Regions from separate parts of the Microbacterium sp. 1262 genome, predicted to be linked through region 2. Evidence: predicted binding sites of a transcription regulator. Region 2 holds the regulator's gene; each other region holds the start of a gene.
The links. Region 2 encodes LexA, which represses DNA repair genes until DNA is damaged. Its sites were predicted from a motif close to TCGAACANNTGTTCGA; they were not measured.

Region 1: ABIC53_RS13250 (HNH endonuclease signature motif containing protein) is a predicted target of LexA. The motif match lies at 3,783-3,798, and genes of this name have one in related genera.
Region 3: ABIC53_RS14850 (HNH endonuclease signature motif containing protein) is a predicted target of LexA. The motif match lies at 1,452-1,467, and genes of this name have one in related genera.

What each region holds. Positions count from the first base shown of each region.
Region 1 covers NZ_JBEPKU010000001.1:2,785,171-2,792,228, reverse strand. Annotated here, with positions in the region: gene ABIC53_RS13280 (amino acid transporter) at 1-257, opposite strand, end outside; gene ABIC53_RS13275 (acyl-CoA synthetase) at 254-904, opposite strand; gene ABIC53_RS13270 (NADP-dependent oxidoreductase) at 1,024-1,947, shown strand; gene ABIC53_RS13265 (GIY-YIG nuclease family protein) at 2,043-2,435, shown strand; gene ABIC53_RS13260 (alpha/beta fold hydrolase) at 2,455-3,261, opposite strand; gene ABIC53_RS13255 (DUF3140 domain-containing protein) at 3,306-3,635, opposite strand; gene ABIC53_RS13250 (HNH endonuclease signature motif containing protein) at 3,833-5,224, shown strand; gene ABIC53_RS13245 (intradiol ring-cleavage dioxygenase) at 5,332-6,306, shown strand; gene ABIC53_RS13240 (bile acid:sodium symporter) at 6,289-7,058, opposite strand, start outside.
Region 2 covers NZ_JBEPKU010000001.1:1,635,594-1,642,651, reverse strand. Annotated here, with positions in the region: gene hflX (GTPase HflX) at 1-610, shown strand, start outside; gene ABIC53_RS07865 (prolyl oligopeptidase family serine peptidase) at 730-2,658, opposite strand; gene lexA (transcriptional repressor LexA) at 2,760-3,425, opposite strand; gene ABIC53_RS07855 (LysM peptidoglycan-binding domain-containing protein) at 3,682-4,041, shown strand; gene ABIC53_RS07850 (histidinol-phosphate transaminase) at 4,113-5,198, shown strand; gene hisB (imidazoleglycerol-phosphate dehydratase HisB) at 5,195-5,800, shown strand; gene hisH (imidazole glycerol phosphate synthase subunit HisH) at 5,797-6,459, shown strand; gene priA (bifunctional 1-(5-phosphoribosyl)-5-((5-phosphoribosylamino)methylideneamino)imidazole-4-carboxamide isomerase/phosphoribosylanthranilate isomerase PriA) at 6,518-7,058, shown strand, end outside.
Region 3 covers NZ_JBEPKU010000001.1:3,086,946-3,094,003, reverse strand. Annotated here, with positions in the region: gene ABIC53_RS14855 (hypothetical protein) at 1-1,305, shown strand, start outside; gene ABIC53_RS14850 (HNH endonuclease signature motif containing protein) at 1,502-2,944, shown strand; gene ABIC53_RS14845 (SRPBCC family protein) at 2,989-3,477, opposite strand; gene ABIC53_RS14840 (aldo/keto reductase) at 3,537-4,472, shown strand; gene ABIC53_RS14835 (excalibur calcium-binding domain-containing protein) at 4,484-5,074, opposite strand; gene ABIC53_RS14830 (protein adenylyltransferase SelO) at 5,204-6,664, opposite strand; gene ABIC53_RS14825 (hypothetical protein) at 6,723-7,058, shown strand, end outside.

The DNA of each region.
Region 1 (7,058 bases), 1.1 Mb from region 2:
TCGACGCGCTTGCTCACCTGAGCAGGATCGACGGCGAGCATCAGCAGCGCGATGATCACGAGCGTCGCGATGAAGGCGATCCCCGCCACGATCAGGGCGACGACCACGGCACGCTCGACGGACTCGCGCGGGAGCGCCTGGAACGCGCCCATCGACACGAGGGTGATGACACCCGAGAAGATCGCCGCGACGAACGCGAGGCCCAGCAGCTGGACCGGACGCATGATCTCGCGGCGGGTGGGGTGTTCGCCGCTCACGATGCGACCTCCGGATCGGACGAGGGGGATGACGGGACGGATGCCGCGGGCGCGAGCTCCTCGCGCCGCGGCGAGAAGCCGGCGATTCCGAGGAAGACCGCCACGATCGCGGCGTAGCCGCCGAACAGCCCGACGCCGATGGTGATGCCGGTGAGCGTGAAGGCGCCGGCCTCCTCGATGACGTAATCGAGGCGGTAGGCCGGGTTGACCAGCAGCAGGCCGACCACCAGCAGGAGGGTGATCGCACCGATGAACACCTCGTCGCGCGCGGCCGGAGCTCCGGAGCGGCGACCGCGGATGCCGCCGATCAGCTCTATGGCCCCCGTGATCGCGGCCCACGAGATGACGATGACGAAGAAGCCGGTCGTCGTCCGCAACGGCGGGATGCCGGCGAGGATCGCGGCGACGAGGGTGACCGCCCCGAGGGCGATCGGCAGCGCACGGCGGCCCGCGTGGCGCGTCAGCCACGCTCCGACGAAGAAGACGATCGCCGTCGCGGTGGCGAACCCGCCGAACACCGACATGCCCACGGCGGCGGAGTGATCGGGCGAGAACGTGATCATGACGGCGGCGACGGCCGCGAAAAGGGCGCGCGCGAGCTGGACATGCCGCACCTCGAAGGTGCGGGCGGCGGATGCTGCAGACACGGCGGACTCTCGCGTTTCAGAACGGGATGCCCCCGATTCTACGCGTCCGCCCCGAGAGAGCGCCCGTCAGCGGCATCCCGTCGGGAATCCTGCCGGCCGCCCCGGCGTTTGTCCTGCGCATGAAGGCACTGACGTACAACGAGTTCGGCGGCAACGACCGCTTCGAGATCACCGAGCGGGAGATGCCCCACATCGGACCCGACACCCTCGTGGTGCGCGTGGTGGCCGCGGGCCTGAACCCCGTCGACTACAAGGTGCGCGAGGGATACCTCCAGGGCCTGCTCGACGTTCAGCTGCCGGCGGTGCCGGGCTGGGATGTCGCGGGCGTCGTGGAGAAGGTGGGACTGGACACTCCCGAGTTCCAGGTCGGCGACCCGGTGCTGGCCTACGCGCGCGCCGATGTCGTGAGCGGCGGATCGGTCGCCGAATACATGGCTGTTCCCGTGCGCACCGCCACGCGCAAGCCGGAGGGTCTCGAGTTCACCGCGGCCGCCGCGATCCCCCTCACCGGCCTGACCGCGCTGCAGGCGATCGAGCGGTCGGCCGTCGGCGAGGGGTCGACCGTGCTCATCCACGGCGCGGCCGGCGGCGTGGGCTCGTTCGGCGTGCAGCTCGCGCGCCTGCGCGGCGCGCGCGTGATCGGCACCGCGTCGGAGCGCAACCACGACTACCTCCGCGAGCTCGGCGCCGAGCCCGTGGTCTACGGCGACGGCCTCGCCGTTCGGGTGCGCGAGATCGCTCCCGAGGGCGTCGACGTCGTGCTCGATTTCGCCGGCGGAAGCTCGCTCGACTCCACGAACGACCTGCTGCGCGAGGGCGGCGTCGTCACCTCGATCGCCGACCCGCGCGCGGCATCCGAGTTCGGCGGCAACTACATCTGGGTGCGCCCGGATGCCTCCCAGCTCGCCGAGCTCGCGCGTCTTGCGGCCGACGGCTCGCTGCGGGTCGAGGTCGCCGAGACCTTCCCGCTCGACGACGCCGCGGCGGCGTACGCGCGTCTGGAAGAGGGGCACACCCGCGGCAAGATCGTCGTCACGGTCTGACGGGCGTGGATGTCGGAGGCGGGCGCGATCCTGGAGTCGTGCCCGCCTCCTCGATATCCGAGATGCCGTTTCCGTGCCGCGTCTGCGGCGGGCGCGTGGGCGAGATCAGCACCGCGACGGACCACTGGATCTGCGGGCGCTGCGGGTGGCGACTCGGCGACGCTTTCGATGCCGACCTGCCCCGCCCGGTCGTGGCCGTCGTCTACTACCTGCGATTCGGCGCCCGCGTGAAGATCGGTACGAGCGAGCGGCCACGGCAGCGGCTCGCCGCCATCCGACATGACGAGCTCCTCGCATTCGAGCGCGGCGGTCGGCCCCTCGAACAGCAGCGACACCGCGAGTTCGCGGCACTGCGAGAGGGCGGCGAGTGGTTCACGCTCACCGGTCCGTTGACCGCGCACATCGAGACGCTGCGGGCAGCGGCATCCGAGCCGTGGCTGGCCTACGACCGCTGGCTCGGCGACGCCTACCGACGGGCGTCGTCGTGAGGCGACGTCCGCCGCCGCGTCATCCTCCGGTGAGGAACTCGATCGCGGTCTGACGGAACACCCGCGAGCCGGGCGCATTGAAGTGATGCCGATCGGGGATCTCGACGAAGCGTCCCTGCGGGGTGGCGGCGGCGAGGGCCTTCGATCCCTCGATGATCGCGTCACGAGAACCTGTGGCGAACAGCACGGGCTGCTCCGGCGCGTTGGCGGGGTCGGGGTCCACCGTGCCCGAGGCGCGCATCCCGCCGGCGATCGCGAGCAGCGCGCGCAGGTCGTTACCGGGAACGCGCTCGGTGAGCCGCACGTAGTTCTGCGTGACCGGATCGGTCACCTCGGTACCGTTCTCGACGAGCGCGCGCACCTGATCGATGTCGAGGCGGGCGAGCGGGATGCCGTCGGGCACGCCGCCCAGCACGCCGCGGGTGATGCGCGCGGAGAAGTCCTGCAGCACCTCCCAGCCCACGCGCGCTCCCAGGGAGTATCCGACGTACATCGCCGTGTCTACGAGGTACGTGTCGAGCACCGCTTCGACGTCGGAGGCGAGCTGGTGCAGGTCGTAGTCGGCGGCACGATGCGGCTTGTCGCTCGCACCGTGTCCTCGCTGATCGAGGCCGAGGACGCGGAAGCCGGCGCGCTGCAGGTCGCGCACCCAACCGGTCGAGACCCAGTTGTCCTTCGTGTTCGACGCGAAGCCGTGCACGACGACCACCGTCGGCAGGTCGTCCTCTCCCCACGAGTAGGTGGCGATGCGGTGGCCGTCCTCGCCCACGAGGACGAATCGCGGGTCGGGCAGCTCGGTCAGACCGGAGGACGCGGGGATGCTCACGGTTCCATTCTCCTGCTCGGCGGAGGCCTGCTCGGCGGAGGCGGTCACTTCTTCGCGGGGTCGTGGCCCCAGTTCATGAGCGAGTAGCGCCAGGCGGTCTCGGTGGTGTCGCCCGAGGGGCGCTGTGCGAGGTGTCGGTTGACGTAGCCGACGACTTTGCGCATGTGCTTCAGGTCCGATTCGGTGAGGTCGTCCTTTTTGGTGCGCAGGAGGTCGACGATGCGCCGGCCCGACTGGTGGCCCGTCGATTCACCGCCGCCGTCCTTCTGACCGACCTCCTTCGACTCGTCGGTGTCGAGCCATTTCTCGAGCTCGGCGGGGCTCATGTTCACGGCGTCGCGGAAGTCGTGCCGCGTCTGGTCGTCTTCGCTCATGGTGCGATGGTGCCCGCGGCGTCTGCCCGGCCGCATCCTCTTGACAGCACGATGGGTCAGCGCGTTTATGCCGCCTTTTCGTGGTTTTTGTCGTCGGCAGGTTGGGCGTTTCCTGCACAATTCGCTTGCTCAGCGACTTATCCACCGTGGAACAAATATCCGATGCGGATGTCGGAGGATGCTGACATCATGGGAACATGACATCGAACGGCGGTCGGGGGCTCGCGCGTGATGGCGCCGCAGTTGCGTCGCCGCACGCCGAGGCGTTCTCCGTGTTCGCGGAAGCGCTCGACCAGTTCCATGCGGCTGGTGTTTCGCGGGTTCGTGCGTTGGCGGAGCTGGGCCGGTCGGCGTTGCGTGAGGCGCACCGTGACGGAGTTCGTGGGATGGCGTCGGACATGGAGCTGCGGTCGGTCGCGGCCGAGGCCGAGGCCGCCGGGATGGCGCGACTCACCGACCGCAGGTTGCAGGGTGAGATCGACCACGCGATGACGGTCATCGACGACTACCCGGCCGTGTTCGAGGCGTGGGCCCAGCGGCGGATCGAACGCGGACACGTCGATGTCGTCGTGCGCGTCGGCGCGAGGCTTCCGGATGAGGTGCGGGATTCGTTCGCGGAAGCGGCGATCGCGGTTTGTGAGCGGGATGTGCCGTCGCGGGTACGGGGTGCGTTGGAGGCTTTGGCGGCCCGGCTGCACCCGCAGAACTTCACCGAGCGACACAAGACCGCGGTCGCGGAACGGTGCGTGCGGGTGTTCCACGGAACAGACGGGATGTCGAACCTCGTCGCCAACCTTCCGACCGTCATCGCCGCGGGGATGCTCGACCGGCTCACGCAGATGGGACAGTCGGTGAAGGACGCGCGGGTTGAGGGCGCCGGGGCGGAGGGCGCCGGGGCGGGCGGGGCGTATGCCGCGGAGAGCTCGGCGGCGGATGCCGCGGGGGCCGGCGAGCCCGCCGATACGCGGACCATGGATCAGCTGCGGGCCGACATCCTCGGTGACCTCGTCCTCGGCGGGGCGCCCGTGGTCGACCCGACCTACGGAACGGACCGAGCTGGTGGGCTCGGCGCGATCCGCGCCCGCGTTCAGGTCGCCGTCACCGCGGAGACGTTGATAGGCAAGGACGAGAACCCCGCCGAAGCCGTCGGGGGTGCGCTGATCGATGCCGATACGGCGCGCGAGCTCGCCGGGCAGGTCAGCGAGTGGGACCGGTTGTTCATCGACCCGGTCACCCGCACCCCGGTCGAGATCGACACCTACCGGCCCGCGGCTTCGATGAAGAAGCTCCTGATGGCGCGGGATCAGCACTGCCGGTTCCCGGGATGCCGCCGGGCCGCGATCCGCTGCGAACTCGACCACACGATCGATTACGCCCTGGGTGGGCATACCCACATCTTCAATCTCGCCCACCTGTGCCAGCGACACCACTCCATGAAGCAATTCACGAAATGGGAAGTCCGACAGGTCGGCGGCGGGGTTCTCGAATGGACCTCGCCCCTCGGCCGGGTGTATCGCGAAGACGTCTCCATACCCGCCGTCTGCTTCACCATCGACACGGGCGGACCTCCCGAGAGACCACCCTTCTGACAGCGCGGCGGTCTCGCGTGGGTCTCATATCCGGCGCATAGGTCTATCCAACGATACGGATGGGCTGGTGGGCGATGCTCGGTGCACAACCGACCGAGGAGTCAGACGTGAGCCGCATCCCCGAACCCGATCACACGCCCGCGGGACCGGCCTACGAGGGCCGCCTGCTCGACCGCGCCGACGACGAGGTCGTCGATCAGGGCGCCCCGTTCGACATCCGCACGCTGATGACCCGGCGTTCCATGCTGAGCCTCGCCGGCCTCGGCTTGGGCGCCGCGGCTCTCGCGGCCTGCACTCCCACGGCGACGGCCTCGCCCGCCGCATCACCCACGGCGACACCGACCGCGACACCCACCGCAACACCGTCCGCGACAGCCGTCGCGAACTCGGGCCTGCCCGCCGGCGAGATCCCTGACGAGACCGCCGGCCCCTACCCCGGCGACGGCTCGAACGGGCCCGACATCCTCGAGCGCTCCGGCATCGTCCGCAGCGACATCCGATCGTCCCTGGAGGGCGGCGCGACCGCGGACGGCGTGCCGATGACCCTCCGGCTCACGATCCTCGACACCGCTCGAGGTGACGTGCCGTTCGCCGGGGCCGCCGTCTACGTGTGGCATTGCGACGCCGACGGCGGGTACTCGATGTACTCGAACGGGATCGAGAACGAGACCTACCTGCGAGGGGTGCAGGTCTCCGACGCGTCCGGCGTCGTCACCTTCACCTCGATCATTCCCGCCTGCTACACGGGCCGGTGGCCGCACATCCACTTCGAGGTCTACCCGGACGCGGCGGCGATGACCGACGCCGCGAATGCCATCGCGACGTCACAGGTCGCCCTCCCCGGGGACGTCTGCAGCACCGTCTACGCGCTCCCCGCCTACAGCGGTTCCGCGCGCAATCTTGCGCAGGTCTCGCTCGCCTCCGACAACGTGTTCGGCGACGATGCAGGCGCCCTCCAGCTGGCCACCGTCACCGGCGACACGACATCCGGATACGTCGTCTCGCTCACCGCTCGAGTCGACACGACGACGACCCCCGCGGCGGGCGCCGCTCCGGGCGGGGTCTCACCCCGCCGACCCTGACCGTTGCGCGCCGCGGCCGCGCATGAGCCGGGGCACGACCGCGACCAGCACAACCATCGCGACGAGCTCGACGAGCGTCTGCGTGACCACTACGAGCGGAGTCAACGCGAATGACGCAGGCAGGGCGAGTGCGAGCGGCAGGACGACGAGAGAGTTGCGCGTCACAGTGCTGAAGACCACCGCCCGCCGGCGCGAGACATCGAGTCCGGCCAGACGGCCCGCGACAATCCCCACCATCACTGCGCACGGCACGAACGCGACGAAGATCGGCACGACGGGCGCCAGCGACACCATCGCATCCCCGACCGCGGCCGTCTGCGAGGCGACCGCGACGAATAGCGTCAGCATCATCACCGGCACCATGGCACGCAGCAGCCCGGACGACACCGACCCGACGCGCGGCGAACGGCGCGTTGCCGCCTGCGCGACGGCGGCGAGCGCAAGCGGAACGACGATGAGCAGAACGAACGCTTCGGCGAACGGGCGCGGATCGATGACTGCGACAGCCTCGCCCCCGGCCATCGCCCACACGTACGCGGGCAGAAGCAGCAGCTGCGTGATCATGAGCAGCGGCGTCGCCGCCAGCAGCCGCTCACGCGATCCTCCAGCGAGGCCCGCGAAGACGACGACGTAGTCCACGCAGGGTGTCAACAGCACCAGCAGCACGCCCAGCAGAAGCGCCGCGTCATGGGCGACGAACCGCGACAGCAGCCACACGACCACCGGGACCGCGACGAAGTTCGCGACCATCA
Region 2 (7,058 bases):
GAACCGGCTGACGAGCGCGGGTGTCCTGGTCGAGAACGCTCTGTTCGCGACGCTGGATGCCACGGTGCGTCGGGCCGAGGCCGCCGACGGGCGCGTGTTCACGCTCACCGACACCGTCGGCTTCGTCCGCAATCTCCCGCACCAGCTCGTCGAGGCGTTCCGGTCCACGCTCGAGGAGGTCTCGGGCGCGGACGTCATCGTCCACGTCGTCGACGGCTCGCATCCCGACCCCGCCGCGCAGCTCGCGACCGTCCGCGACGTGATGGGCGACGTGGGCGCTCGCGCCACCCGCGAGCTCGTCGTCTTCAACAAGGCCGACCTCGTCGACGACGATGCGCGGCTGCTGCTGCGCGGGCTCGAGCCGACGGCCCACTTCGTGTCGTCGCGCACGGGTGAGGGCATCGACGAGTTGCGCGCCGCGATCGAGGATGCGCTGCCGCTGCCGGCGGTGGAGGTGCGCGCTCTCGTGCCGTACGACCGTGGCGACCTGATCTCGGCCGTGCACGAGAGCGGCCACATCGTCGCCACCTCGCACGAGGAGGACGGCACGGCCGTGCACGCGCACGTCTCCGAGCGTCTCGCGGCTGAGCTCGCGCCCTACGCCGTCTGAGCCCGCGGTCGGCGATACACCTGCAGGCTCGGCGGTGCTGGTGAGCCCGCCGCGGATGCGGAAGGCCTCAACAGCACCGCCGGCCTGACAGGCGTATCAGCGCCAGGCGGTCGCCGGGCTCAGTCGAGCTCGATCGGCGCGACGCCGGGCGTGTCGAAACCGAACACCTGACCGAGGAACGCCAGCTCGCTCTCCAGAGCGTTCACGATCGTCTCGGTCCGTCGGAACCCGTGCCCCTCGCCCGCGTACAGGACATAGGCGTGGGGCACGCCCTGCGCGACGAGTGCGTCGCGGATGGCCTCGGCCTGCGCCGGCGGCACGACCGCGTCCTCGTCGCCCTGGAGAAGCAGCAGCGGCACGCGGAACCCCTCGGCGTGGCTCAGCGGCGAGCGCTCGATGTACACGTGCTCCGCTTCGGGAAGGGGACCGATCAGGCCGTCGAGGTAGCGCGCCTCGAAGTCGTGGGTCTCGGCCGCGAGGGCGCGGGCATCGCCGACGCCGTAGCGCGAGACGCCCGCGCCGAACACGTCCGTGCCGACGAGCGCCGCCAACACGGTCCAGCCACCGGCCGACCCGCCCTCGATCGCGAGCCGTGACGCATCGGCGAGTCCGTCGGCGGCGAGGCCGCGTGCCGCCGCCGCGACATCATCGACGTCGACGACGCCCCACTGGCCCTTCAGCCGTTCACGGTACGACCGGCCGTACCCGGTCGACCCGCCGTAGTTCACGTCGAGCACGCCGATGCCTCGGCTGGTGAAGTAGGCCGCCTTGGCGTCGGCGGTGCCGCCCACGTGCGACGTCGGCCCGCCGTGCACCCAGACGAGGTACGGCGGCAGCTCGTCGGTCGGCGCCGTGACATCGGGGTTCGTCGGCGGATAGGCGAAGGCGTGCACCGGGCCGTGGGGACCCTCGGTGGTGATCTGACGGGCATGGGGGATCCATGCCTCGTCGATATCGGGGGTACCGCCGCGCACCGCTGTCGTCTCGCCGCTGTCGAGATCGACCAGCCAGAGCCCGCTCGCCCCGGGCATGGCGCCGCTCACGAGGGCGCGGCTGCCGCGGACGTCCTCGATCTGCAGTCGAGCGGTGGCGGGGAAGGGGAGCGGGATCGCGCCGCCGTCGCGGTCGACGATCACGAGCTGGTCCGAGCCGTGCGTGCGGACGGCCACGACGCGGCCGTCGTCGAGCGGCGCGTACCACCGGGTGCCGAGGACCCATAGGCCTCCACCCGTGTCGGCGTCGGCGGGGGAGACCGCGACGGGTGCCGCGCCGGTCGCGGGGTCGACGCGATGGAGGTTCCAGCGCCCCCTCGGCTCGTCGAGCAGCAACAGCTGGCCGTCCGATGCCCATTCCGGCTGCAGCGCGGCCGTGCTGCCGCCGGCCACCTCGCGGACACGATCCGGGGCGTCGAGCTCGATGACACGGATGCGGGTGCGGTCCCAGGGCATGTCCGGGTGATCCCACGCCACCCACGCGAGCTGTGATCCGTCGGGTGACAGTGCCGGCTGAGCCACGAAGTCGCTGCCCCCGGCGAGCTCCGTCACTCCCGCTTCGTCGCCGCTCGCGGCGTTCTCATCGCTGCTCGCGCCGTCGATCCGCACGATGTGTCGTTCGGGAGTGCGCCCCGGGTGCTCGCGCTCGCGCACCGCGAGAAGCGCGCCGTGCTGCCAGCGGAGACCGCCGTAGTGGGTGCCGCTCTCCTCTGGGGTGAGCGCCTCGGGCTCGCCGCCCGGGCGGAGGCGTCGAATGCGCTGGTCCGACTTGTCGACGAAGAACAGCTCGCCGTCGTCGGACGCCGTCCAGGCGCCGCCGCCATACTCGTGCACACGCGATCGCGCGTTCCCGGGCGCGGGGAGGACGACCTCCACAGAATCGTCGCGGCGGCGGCGCATGACGGCGACGCGACCGGCCTCATCGGGAAGGGATTCGCCCCACCAGATCTCATCCCCGACGAAGCGCGCGCCGTCGAGGCGCAACGAGGACGCGCTGGCCCACGAGGCGGTCAGGGGGGAGGGCCAAGAACCGTACGGGAGTTGCTGCTGCGACATACCGCCACGCTACGCGAGCGGATCCGGGTCGTGCCGGACGACGGGAGGGGATGCCGCCGAGTCGCGGCATCCCCTCCCGCAGTTCCGTCGGTGCGGCGAGGTCAGACCGTGCGGAGGACGGCGACGACCTTGCCGAGGATGGTGGCGTCATCGCCGAGGATCGGCTCGAACGCCGAGTTGCGGGGGAGGAGCCAGGTGTGGCCGTCGCGCTGACGGAGCGTCTTGACGGTGGCCTCGCCGTCGAGCATGGCCGCGACGATCTCGCCGTTGTCGGCGGTCGCCTGTGCCCGCACGACGACCCAGTCGCCGTCGCAGATGGCGGCGTCGATCATGGAGTCGCCGACGACCTTGAGCATGAACAGCTCGCCCTTGCCGACGAGCTGACGCGGCAGGGGGAAGATCTCCTCGACCTGCTGGTCGGCGGTGATCGGGACGCCCGCCGCGATGCGGCCCACGAGCGGCACGAGGGCGGCGTCGCCGAGGGCGGGCGCGGCGTCGGCGGGGTTCTCGCCGGCCGTGCCGGGGAGGTCGATGAGGACCTCCATCGCGCGGGTCTTGCCGGGGTCGCGGCGGAGGTATCCGCTCAGCTCGAGCTGGTTCAGCTGGTGGGTGACGCTCGACAGCGACTTGAGGCCGACGGCGTCGCCGATCTCGCGCATGCTCGGCGGGTAGCCGTTGCGGGCGATCGCGTGCTGGATCACCTCGAGGATCGCGAGCTGCTTATCGCTCAGATTCTTGCGTCGTCGCGTCTGCGGCTTCTCGCTCATACCGCCGGTCTCCTGTCGTCGCGCCCCGTCCCCGACCCGATGTCGGAGGTTCGTGGTGGGCTCTCGCTGTCGAAAAGGTAGCCCGATCCGACAGCGACATCACGGAACGCTCCGCGTGTCTCTTCGATCGGTCTCCGATTTCGGTGGGTGGTTGACACCACACAATATCGAAGATACGTTCGGAACCGAAGTTCGCACCCGTCTCTCCCGGCCGAGAGGCGGGAGCGAATCTTCCTACCGCTCCCGAGGAGATGTCATGACCACGATCGATGCCCGCTTCGCACCGGCCCCCCGCACCCGTCTGCGCCTGACGCGCCGTGGACGCCGCGTCATCGCAGCGATCGCCGCGCTTCCCGCCGTCGTCGCCGTCACCGCTGCCGTGCTCTCCGGCGGGGGAGCACTCGCGTCCAACGAGGCGGGCGCGCCCGAGGGGTCGTTCACGACGGTGACCGTCATGTCGGGCGAATCGCTCTGGTCGATCGCTGAAGAGGTGGCGCCGGCCGCCGACCCCCGTGACGTTGTCGACGCCATCATCCGGCTGAACGCCCTCGGCTCTGGTCAGCTCGAGGCAGGCCAGACACTCGCCATCCCCGCCGAGTACGACGCCGCGAGCTGAAGCCCGCCGTCTTCGGCGCAGAAGCTGGGGTGCGGCCACGCCGGACTCGGACGCGGCCTAGCATGGGTGGGATGAGCCCGAGTCTGGATGATCTGCCCCTCAGAGACGATCTGCGAGGCCTCACCCCGTACGGCGCCCCGCAGGCGCCGCTTCCGGTCGCGCTGAACGTCAACGAGAACACGCATCCCGTTCCCGAAGAGGTCGCAGACGACATCCTGGATGCCGTCGCCCGTGCCCTGCGCGACGTCAACCGCTATCCCGACCGCGAGTTCACGCACCTCCGCGAGTCCTTCGCCGAGTACCTCGGTCACGGCCTCACCCCCGATCGCATCTGGGCCGCGAACGGATCGAACGAGGTGCTGCAGCACCTGCTCCAGGCCTTCGGCGGCCCGGGGCGTACCGCCATGGGCTTCGGCCCCACGTACTCGATGTACCCGCTGCTGACGCGAGCCACCGGCGCGCAGTACGTCGCGGGCACGCGCGGCCCCGACTTCACGCTCGACCCGGCCTCCGCCGCGGCACAAGTCTCCGAACTGCGCCCCGACGTCGTCTTCCTCTGCGCGCCCAACAACCCGACCGGCACGCCGCTCGGTCTCGACGTCATCGAGGCGGTGTACGACGCCACCGACGGAATCGTGATCGTCGACGAGGCCTATCAGGAGTTCGCGCCGCGCGAGAGCCCCTCCGCGCTGACGCTGCTCGGCGAGCGGGAGCGCCTGGTCGTCTCGCGCACGATGAGCAAGGCGTTCGCCTTCGCCGGTGCGCGCGTCGGCTATCTCGCCGCCGACGCGACCCTCATCGACGCTCTGCGTCTCGTCCGCCTGCCGTACCACCTCAGCGCCCTCACGCAGGCGGCCGCGACAGCCGCGCTGTCGCACTCGTCGACGATGCTCCGGATGGTGGACGAGATCGTCGCGCAGCGCGATCGGATGTCGGCGACGCTCGATGCCCTCGGGTACCACGCCTACGAGAGCTGGACGAACTTCGTCCTGTTCGACGGGGTCGACGACCCGCGCGCCACCTGGCAGGCGCTCTACGATCGCGGCATCCTCGTCCGCGACGTCGGCATCCCGCACAGCCTGCGCGTCAGTGCCGGTACGGAAGACGAGACGACCGCGTTCCTCGAAGCACTGGCGTCGATAGACTCGGAGGCATGACCAGCCCCCGAACGGCCAGCATCCGTCGTGCCACGAGCGAGTCGAGTGTCGAACTCGAGCTCGACCTCGACGGGACCGGGATCAGCACGATCGAGACGACCGTGCCGTTCTTCGATCATCTGCTGACGGCGTTCGCGAAGCACTCGCTCACCGACCTGACTGTACGCGCGACGGGCGACACGCACATCGACGCGCACCACACGGTCGAGGATGTGGCGATCGTGCTCGGGCAGGCGCTGCGCTCTGCGCTGGGCGACAAGTCGGGCATATCCCGCTACGGCGATGCGCTCGTGCCCCTCGACGAGGCGCTCGCGCAGGCTGTCGTCGACATCTCCGGGCGTCCCTACCTCGTGCACACGGGAGAGCCCGAGGGATACGAGTACCACCTCATCGGCGGGCACTTCACGGGGTCGCTCGTGCGGCACACGTTCGAGGCGATCGCGTTCAACGCGGGCCTGACGATGCACGTCCGCGTGCTCGGCGGACGCGACCCGCACCACATCGCCGAGGCGGAGTACAAGGCCTTCGCCCGTGCCTTCCGGCAGGCCAAGGCGCTCGATCCGCTCGTGCACGGCATCCCCAGCACGAAGGGCGCCCTATGACCGAGGGTGACACGACCGGACGCGCGCCGCTCGTCGCCGTCCTCGATTATGGCTCGGGCAACATCCACTCGGCCGTCAAGGCCCTCTCCGCCGCGGGTGCGGACGCCCGACTGACGTCCGATCGTGGTCTCATCCGCGATGCGGACGGTCTTCTGGTTCCCGGCGTCGGTGCGTTCAGTGCGGTCATGGCCGCCCTGCGCGAGAGCCGCGGCGACGAGATCATCGAGCGGCGCCTGGCCGGGGGGCGCCCGGTGCTGGGCATCTGCGTCGGCATGCAGATCATGTTCGGCAACGGCGTCGAGCGCGGCGATGACACCGAGGGCCTCGGGCAGTGGCCGGGCACCGTCACCGAGCTGCAGGCCCCGGTGCTGCCCCACATGGGGTGGAACACCGTGCGCGCGGGCGCAGGGTCGACGCTGTTCGACGGTCTGGAGGACGAGCGCTTCTACTTCGTGCACTCGTACGGTGCCCAGGACTGGAGCCTCGAGGTCATGAAGCCCTTCGCCGAGCCCGTGCTGACCTGGTGCGACTACGGCGCGCCCTTCCTCGCGGCCGTCGAGAACGGGCCGCTCTCGGCGACGCAGTTCCACCCTGAGAAGTCGGGGGCCGCCGGCATCCGTCTCCTCGCCAATTGGATCGGCGCCCTGCCGCGCCACTAGTCTCCCTCTGGTGCGCTCGCGTGGACGAGCGTGCATCCCGACCCACCCCTGGAATGTGATGAACGACTTCGCGTCCACCCCCGAACTGATCCTCCTGCCCGCCGTCGACGTCGCCGACGGGAAGGCCGTGCGCCTGACCCAGGGCGAGGCCGGCAGCGAGACGACCTACGGCGACCCCGTCGACGCGGCGCTCGCCTGGGCCAAGCAGGGTGCGCAGTGGATCCATCTCGTCGACCTCGACGCGGCCTTCGGCCGGGGCAACAACACCGCCGTGCTCCGCAAGGTCATCAAGCAGGTCAAGGGTGTGCAGATCGAGCTGTCGGGCGGCATCCGCGACGATGCGACGCTCGAGGCCGCGCTCGAGAGCGGTGCGACGCGCATCAACCTGGGCACTGCCGCGCTCGAGAACCCCGAGTGGGCCGCCGATGTCATCGGCCGCTACGGCGACGCGATCGCGGTCGGACTCGATGTCCGCGGCACGACGCTCGCCGCCCGGGGCTGGACCCGCGACGGCGGCGACCTGTGGGACGTCCTCGAGCGTCTCGAAGACGCCGGCTGCAGCCGATACGTCGTCACCGACGTGACGAAGGACGGCACGC
Region 3 (7,058 bases), 1.5 Mb from region 2:
GATCTCGCCGACTTGCTGCGAGCCCATGACGAGGACTTCTCGCAGTACGCACGGACTCTGGGCGCAACGCTGGGTCGCGGAGTCGCCGTCCTCGCGCTCGTCTCACTCTTCGCCCTCACCCAGCTCAACCCAGACGCGCCGCGGCTCGTCCTGCCACGGTTCGACGGCGGCGACGCACTCGCCGCGTTCGGTGTCGTCGGCCTGTTCGTCACCACTCTGCAACTCGCCGTACGAGACCCCGGGGCGCTTCAACAGCCCACAGCATCGGCAGGACGGCAGCAACTACTCACACTGATCGCCGCGCTGCTCGTGCCCACCTCGCTCGGCTTGGGCATCTACATCGCCATCCCCTACATGATCGAATCCGCGCCGACCGGCATCGACCTGGTGCGCGGCTTCGGCCCGATAGCTATTGGAATCCTCCTAGCGCTATTCGCGGCAGACGCCGCTGCGGCAGTCCCCCTCCCACCGACCGACCCAGCTGTGCGTCGCACGCGCCGGAAGATTGCCGCGGAAGAACAGCGCGCAGCCCTTTCCGCGCTCAAGCTCCGCGCGGGGCCGTCATCCGTGCGTGGGGTGATCGGCGACATTGCGCGCATCGTCGGTCTTGTGATTGCTCAGCTCCTCGTGCTCAACGCGGTCACACCTGCCGACATTGACGTGGTCGTGGCGCGCGCCGCCGCGTTGGCGGCTTTCGCCGTCTTCGTCACGGCTGCCGTGTACGACACATTCGTGGCGGCCGCTCGCCGCCGGTGGTCACCGCTCACACCCGCGTTCTTGCCGTTCATCCTCGCCGTGGTCGGCGTCTCGGGGACGATCGTCATCGCGAGTATCGAATCGGCCGACGGGACGAACCCGGTCCGCGCTGCGGCCGACGCTCTTCTTCGATTCGCCGTCGTCACCTGCAGCAACGCCGGCATGGCGTTCTATCTCACCGGCCGGCGACGGCGGCCGCGCTCCGACGATGGTCCCGCCGAGAGCCGGCTTCTCCGAGCGATTGCAATCAAGCTCGCAGAAAGCAAGGCGAACAGGCTCCACGACGGTGTCCTGCGGGACGAGAGCAGGCGCCCTGCGACGCTGCCGTTGAACCGGCTCGCTGTCATCAGTCCGTTCGTCAGCGTCGTGTTCCCCCTCGGGCTGATACTCGCCGCCGCAGCGCGCGAACAGATCGCCACGGTCTCACCGCCGGAAGAGCGCGGCGAAGGGTGGGCGCGAGCCGCGGAGGTGATCTCGTGGACCGTTGCAAGCCTCGTGCTGATCGTCCCCGCCGTGGCACTCGCGATTTCCACCGCAACTACCACGTGAGTCGGCACTGCCAACCGGCCCGTCTGCCGGTTTATCCCTCGATTCGTCATGGAGAAACGACAAATCCAGGAGCTCGCTGTAGAGAAACGGGCTCCGCCGGGGCCGCCCATTCCTCCCCAACCGAGCCGCAAAATTGTTCTCCACAGATGTACGGATATTCGAGACGAATGTCCGACCCCCTGGCAATAATGGGAACATGACAACGAACGGCGAAAGCGCGCACGAACCGGATTCCGGCTCGTCGAGCTCGCCGTACGCGGGCATCGTCGACCGGGTCTCTCACGCAGACGATCTGCTCCACGCGGCGAACATCGCCATGACCCGTGCGCTCGCTGAGGCGGGGCGCAGCGCTCTGAGCGTCGCGGCGCGCTCCGGCGAGCGGCCGCGCGGCATGGGATCAGACATGGAGATGCGCTCGATCGCCGCCGAGATCGCCGGGGTGCGACGGTCGCACGACCGCCGCGCTCAGAGCGAGATCGACCACGCGCTGACCATCGTCGACGACTACCCCGCTGTGTTCGAGGCATGGGAGCAGCAGCGCATCACGCGCGACCACGTCGACGTCGTCGTCCGCATGGGATGCGGCCTCGCCGACGACATCCGCGACGACTACGCGCGGCAGGCGATCCTGATCTGCGAGCGCGACATCGCCTCGCGCGTGCGAGAGCCGCTCCGCAACCTCGCCGCCCGGATGGGGTCGGAGTCCTTCGCCGAGCGACACCGCACCGCCGCGGCAAAGCGAGGAGTTTGGGTCACCCACGGCACCGACGGCATGTCCGAGCTCGGCGCCACCCTGCCGACGGTCATCGCCGCGGGCATCCACGACCGCCTCACCGTCATGGCGCAGTCCGTCAAAGACGCTCGTGCCGCCGCCGGGGAGGCGCCTGCGGATGGTCCGGCTGGGGATGCTGCCGCGGGTGAGGGCTCCGCGGCGGGTGAGGGTTCTGCGGCGGCGGATGCTGCGGCGCCGGCCGATGGTGGCGCGCCCGATGTCCGCACGATGGATCAGCTGCGCGCCGACATCCTCGGCGACCTGCTGCTCGGGGGCGCCCCGGTCGTCGACCCGACGAACGGCAGCGACGCCGCCGGGCCGCTGGGTGCGATCCGGGCGCAGGTCCAGGTGACGCTGACATCCGAGACGGTGACCGGCGTCGACGACGCCCCCGCCGAGCTCGTGGGCGCCGCGCTCATCGACGCCGACACCGCCCGCAAGCTCGCCGGCCGCGCCAAAATCTGGAACCGACTCTTCATCGACCCGGTCACCCGCACCCCGGTCGAAGTCGACACCTACCGGCCCACCTCGGCGATGAGCCGCCTACTCAAAGCGCGCGATCAGCACTGCCGATTCCCCGGATGCCGCAGAGCCGCGATCCGATGCGAACTCGACCACACCATCGATTACGCCCTCGGCGGGCACACCCACATCTTCAACCTCGCCCACCTGTGCCAACGACACCATTCGATGAAGCAATTCACGAAATGGGAGGTCAGGCAGATTGGCGGCGGAGCCCTGGAATGGACCTCACCCCTGGGTCGGGTGTACCGCGAAGACGCACCGATACCGTCAGTGTGTTTCGTTCCCGACACCGGCGGGGCGCCACCACCCGGGGCGGGCAGGGACGAGCCACCGCCCTTCTGAGCTGGCCGGCGCTGGCCGGCGCCGCCCGGCGCCGTCCGGCGCAGTCACACGCCCCGGATGCGCTCCGCTTCGGCGAGCACGACCGGATCCTCGCATCCACGTGCGAACCCCGCGATCCGCCGGTCGATGTCGCGCTGCAGGATGATCGCGCCGATGCGCTCCGCCAGCGGCGCGAGCCACGCCGGACGGCAGGCGAAGTTGTAGCGCCACACCGCGAGCGAGCGCGAGGGGTCACCCTCGACCGGACTGAACCGCCATCCGCCGCCCATCCGAGCGAAGAACCACGAGCCTTTCGTCATCTTCATCCCGACGTTCGACGGCGGGTTGTACGAGACGTACTCGCTCTCCATCGCCAGCCCGAATCGCTGCACCGTGTACGTGCGGACGCCCTTCGCGGGCCGATCCGCGCTGATCAGGTGCTGTCGCCGGATGAAGGGATCCCACCGCTTCCGCACCTCGCCCTGCGTCTGCGACACCGCGAACGCGACCTCGACGGGCACGGGAACGACGCAACGCGACTCGACGACCGGCATCCGCCCATCGTGGCATGCCCCCGCCGCGCGTCCTGCTCCCGCGGCGCATACTAAGAATCATGCGCAGCGTCCCCCTCGGTCAGAGCAACATCCAGGTCCCCAACGTCGTCGCGGGCATGATGCGGATCGAGGAGCTCTCCGACGGCGACATCCGCGCCCTCTACGACCGCTGCCGCGAGGTCGGCGTCGACTTCTTCGACCACGCCGACCTCTATGGCTCGTCGCGCCACGCGTGCGAGCGACGCTTCACCGAAGCGCTCAAGCTCACGGCATCCGAGCGCGACGAGATCACGCTGCAGACCAAGACCGGCATCGTCGCCGACGACTGGCACTTCGACCACTCGTACGAGCACATCGTGGCCTCCGCCGAGGAGTCGCTCGAAGCGCTCGGCACCGACCGCATCGACGTGCTGCTGCTCCACCGTCCCGATGCTCTCGTCGAGCCCGACGAGGTCGCCCGCGCGTTCGACCACCTCGAATCCTCGGGCAAGGTCCGCGCCTTCGGCGTCTCGAACCACACGCCCCGCCAGATCGACCTGCTGAAGACGGCGGTGACCCAGCCGCTCGTGGCCAACCAGGTGCAGCTGTCGATCACGCACTCGACGATCATCGCCCAGGGGCTCGCGTCGAACATGGCCGGCGAAGACGACTCGATCACCCGTGACGGCGGCGGACTCGTCGACTACTCGCGCATCAACGGCATCACGCTCCAGGCCTGGTCGCCGTTCCAGAAGGGCTTCTTCGACGGCGTCATCTTCGGTGCCGAGGAGTACCCCGAGCTCAACGCCAAGCTCGATGAGCTGGCCGCGAAGTACGGCGTCACCCCCACCGCCATCGCGACGGCGTGGATCACCCGCCACCCCGCCGCGATGCAGGTCGTGCTCGGCACCACGAACCCCCAGCGCGTCGCGGATGCAGCCGAAGGCAGCGACATCCCCCTGACGCGAGGCGAGTGGTACGGGCTGATCCAGGCCGCCGGGCACAAGGTGCCCTGAGCCCGGGAGACCTACTCGCAGCCGATGCCGTCGCCGTCCCGGTCGAGGTGACGCCCGTAACCGGGATCCCCCGTCCGGACGGGGGCGGCGCCGGCGTTCCGGGCCGCCGTACAGTTGTCGTAGTACGTGGATGCCGGTGCCGCGGGTGCCTGCGCAGCCGGTGCCTGAGCAGCGGGGGCTTGCACCGTCCGGGCGGACAGCTGGCCCTCGAGGTCCGAGATCCGGGCCGCGCGAGCATCGAGCTCGGTCTGCGACGCCGTCGCCGCGGTCTGCATCTCGGTCACCTGAGCGGTGGCGGTCTCGAGCGCCGCAGTCGCCGTTGCGAGGTCATCGAGCGCCTCGTCCAGATCCGCTCGGGCGTCGGTCAGCGCCGTGTCATTCTCGACAGCCACCGTCTCGGCGTCGGCGACATCCGTCTCGAGCGAGGCCACCTGGTCCTTCAGCGACGTCACCTCGGACTGCGCACCCGCGCCTCCGGCGCCACCGCCGAGCAGCAACCCGGCCACGAGCGCCGACCCGGACGTGATCAGCGCCGCCTTGCGCGACATCGGACGCGCCAGGAACGACGGCTTGCCATCGGCGCGCAGGCTCGATCCGGCCATGTTCTCTTCTCCCCCATCGCCGCGCCCCCGCGCGGCCCCACCGTCATCATCGCGGGACGCGCATCGCCGCGCCACGCACGCGCGGTACGAGCGTCGCAATACGGACCGCCCGCGCGCGTTCCGATCCGGTCAGGTGCCGCAGAACGTCTGGTAGCCGGCCGCGAAGTCCGGACCCGCCGGCTGGGCGTACCGCTCCGCGCCCGCACGTTCGGTGAAGGGGGTCGACAGGACGGTCGTCAGCCACCCGAGCGGCTCGAGGTTGCTGGCGGTCGCCGCGGCGAGCGCTTCCTCGACGAGGTGGTTGCGCGGCACGTAGATCGGGTTCGCGGCATCCATCACCTCGGCGTCGGGCGCGTGCGCACGCCACCGATCCAGCCAGCCGGTCAGCGCCGGATCCCCGCCGAGCGCCGCCTCGAGACCGGCCGCATCGCCCCGCGCGGCAGCAGACAGCGACCGGAACGTCGAGGTGTAGTCCGCGCGCTTGCGCTCGAGCATCTCGTGGAAGTCACCGGCGAGCGCTTCGACCTGCTTATCGGAGACTCGCGCATCGGCGAGCCCGAGCTTGCGCCGCATGCCCGCCGCCCGGGCCTCGGCGAACCGGGGACGGAACTCCGCCAGGACGCCCTGCGCCAGCTCGACCGCGCGTTCGAGGTCGTCGTCGAACAGCGGCAGCATCGCCTCGGCGAGCCGCGCGAGGTTCCACTCGGCGATGTACGGCTGATTGCCGTAGGCGTAACGCCCGCCGGTGTCGATCGAGCTGTACACGGTCGCCGGGTCGTACGCATCCAGGAAGGCACACGGGCCGTAGTCGATCGTCTCGCCCGACAGCGTCATGTTGTCGGTGTTCATCACGCCGTGGATGAAGCCGACCAACATCCAGCGGGCGACGAGGTCGGCCTGCGCCGCCACGACCGCGCGGAACAGTCCGAGCGCGGGCACGTCCTCGTCCGCCGCCTCGGGGTGGTGCCGCGCGATGGCGTAGTCGACGACCGCGCGCAGCACGGCGATGTCGCCCGTCCCTCGAGCGAACTCGACGCTGCCCACCCGCAGATGGCTCGACGCCGTCCGCACGAGCAGCGCTCCCGGCAGCGCCGCCTCACGCAGCACCTCGCGCCCCGTCGCGACGACGGCGAGCGACCGGGTCGTCGGGATGCCGAGCGCATGCATCGCCTCGCTCATCACGTACTCGCGCAGCATCGGCCCGACGGCCGCGAGCCCGTCACCCGCGCGCGCGAACGGCGTCGGCCCCGAGCCCTTCAGATGGATGTCGCGCAGCGATCCGTCGGGCGCGGTCAGCTCGCCCAGCAGCAGCGCCCGCCCATCGCCGAGCCGCGGCGAGAAACCGCCGAACTGGTGACCGGCGTAACCCTGGGCGACCGGCTGCGCGCCCTCCGGCAGCGCGGCACCCACGAGAAGGTCGACCCCCGCGGGGCTGCGCAGGAACCCGGCATCCAGCCCCAGCTCGTCGGCGAGCGCCTCGTTGAGCACGAGCAGCCGCGGCGCGGGCGCCGGATCCGCCGACCACGGCCGCGCGAGCGCGGGCAGCGCGTCAGCGAAGTCGTGCGACAGCGAGAGCGTGACGGGAGTCATGAATCGAGGCTACGCGCGGTGCGCCGCACCGGGGCCGCAGGTTTGACAGAGTGGAGTGATGGCGATCGAAACGACCGACCACTCCGCCCCGATCCACGACCTGTTCCGCACGGTGGCCGAAGACCGCCGCCGCCTGGCCCAACGTTTCCGCAGAGCTTCGCCGGCCGCCTCGCTCGCGCAATCGGTCTGCTTCGCCCTGATCATCGCCGTACCCGCCCTCGGCGTCGGCATCCCGACGATCGTCGCCTTCGTCGTGGTCGTCGGCGCGCTCGTCGGTGTCGAGATGTTCTTCCGCCGCCGCCTCGGCATGGCGATCGACCTGCCGGCGGGATGGCGCAGCTGGGCCGTGGGCTTCGCTCTCGCGGTCGTCGTCCTCGGGCTCGCCGTCACCTCG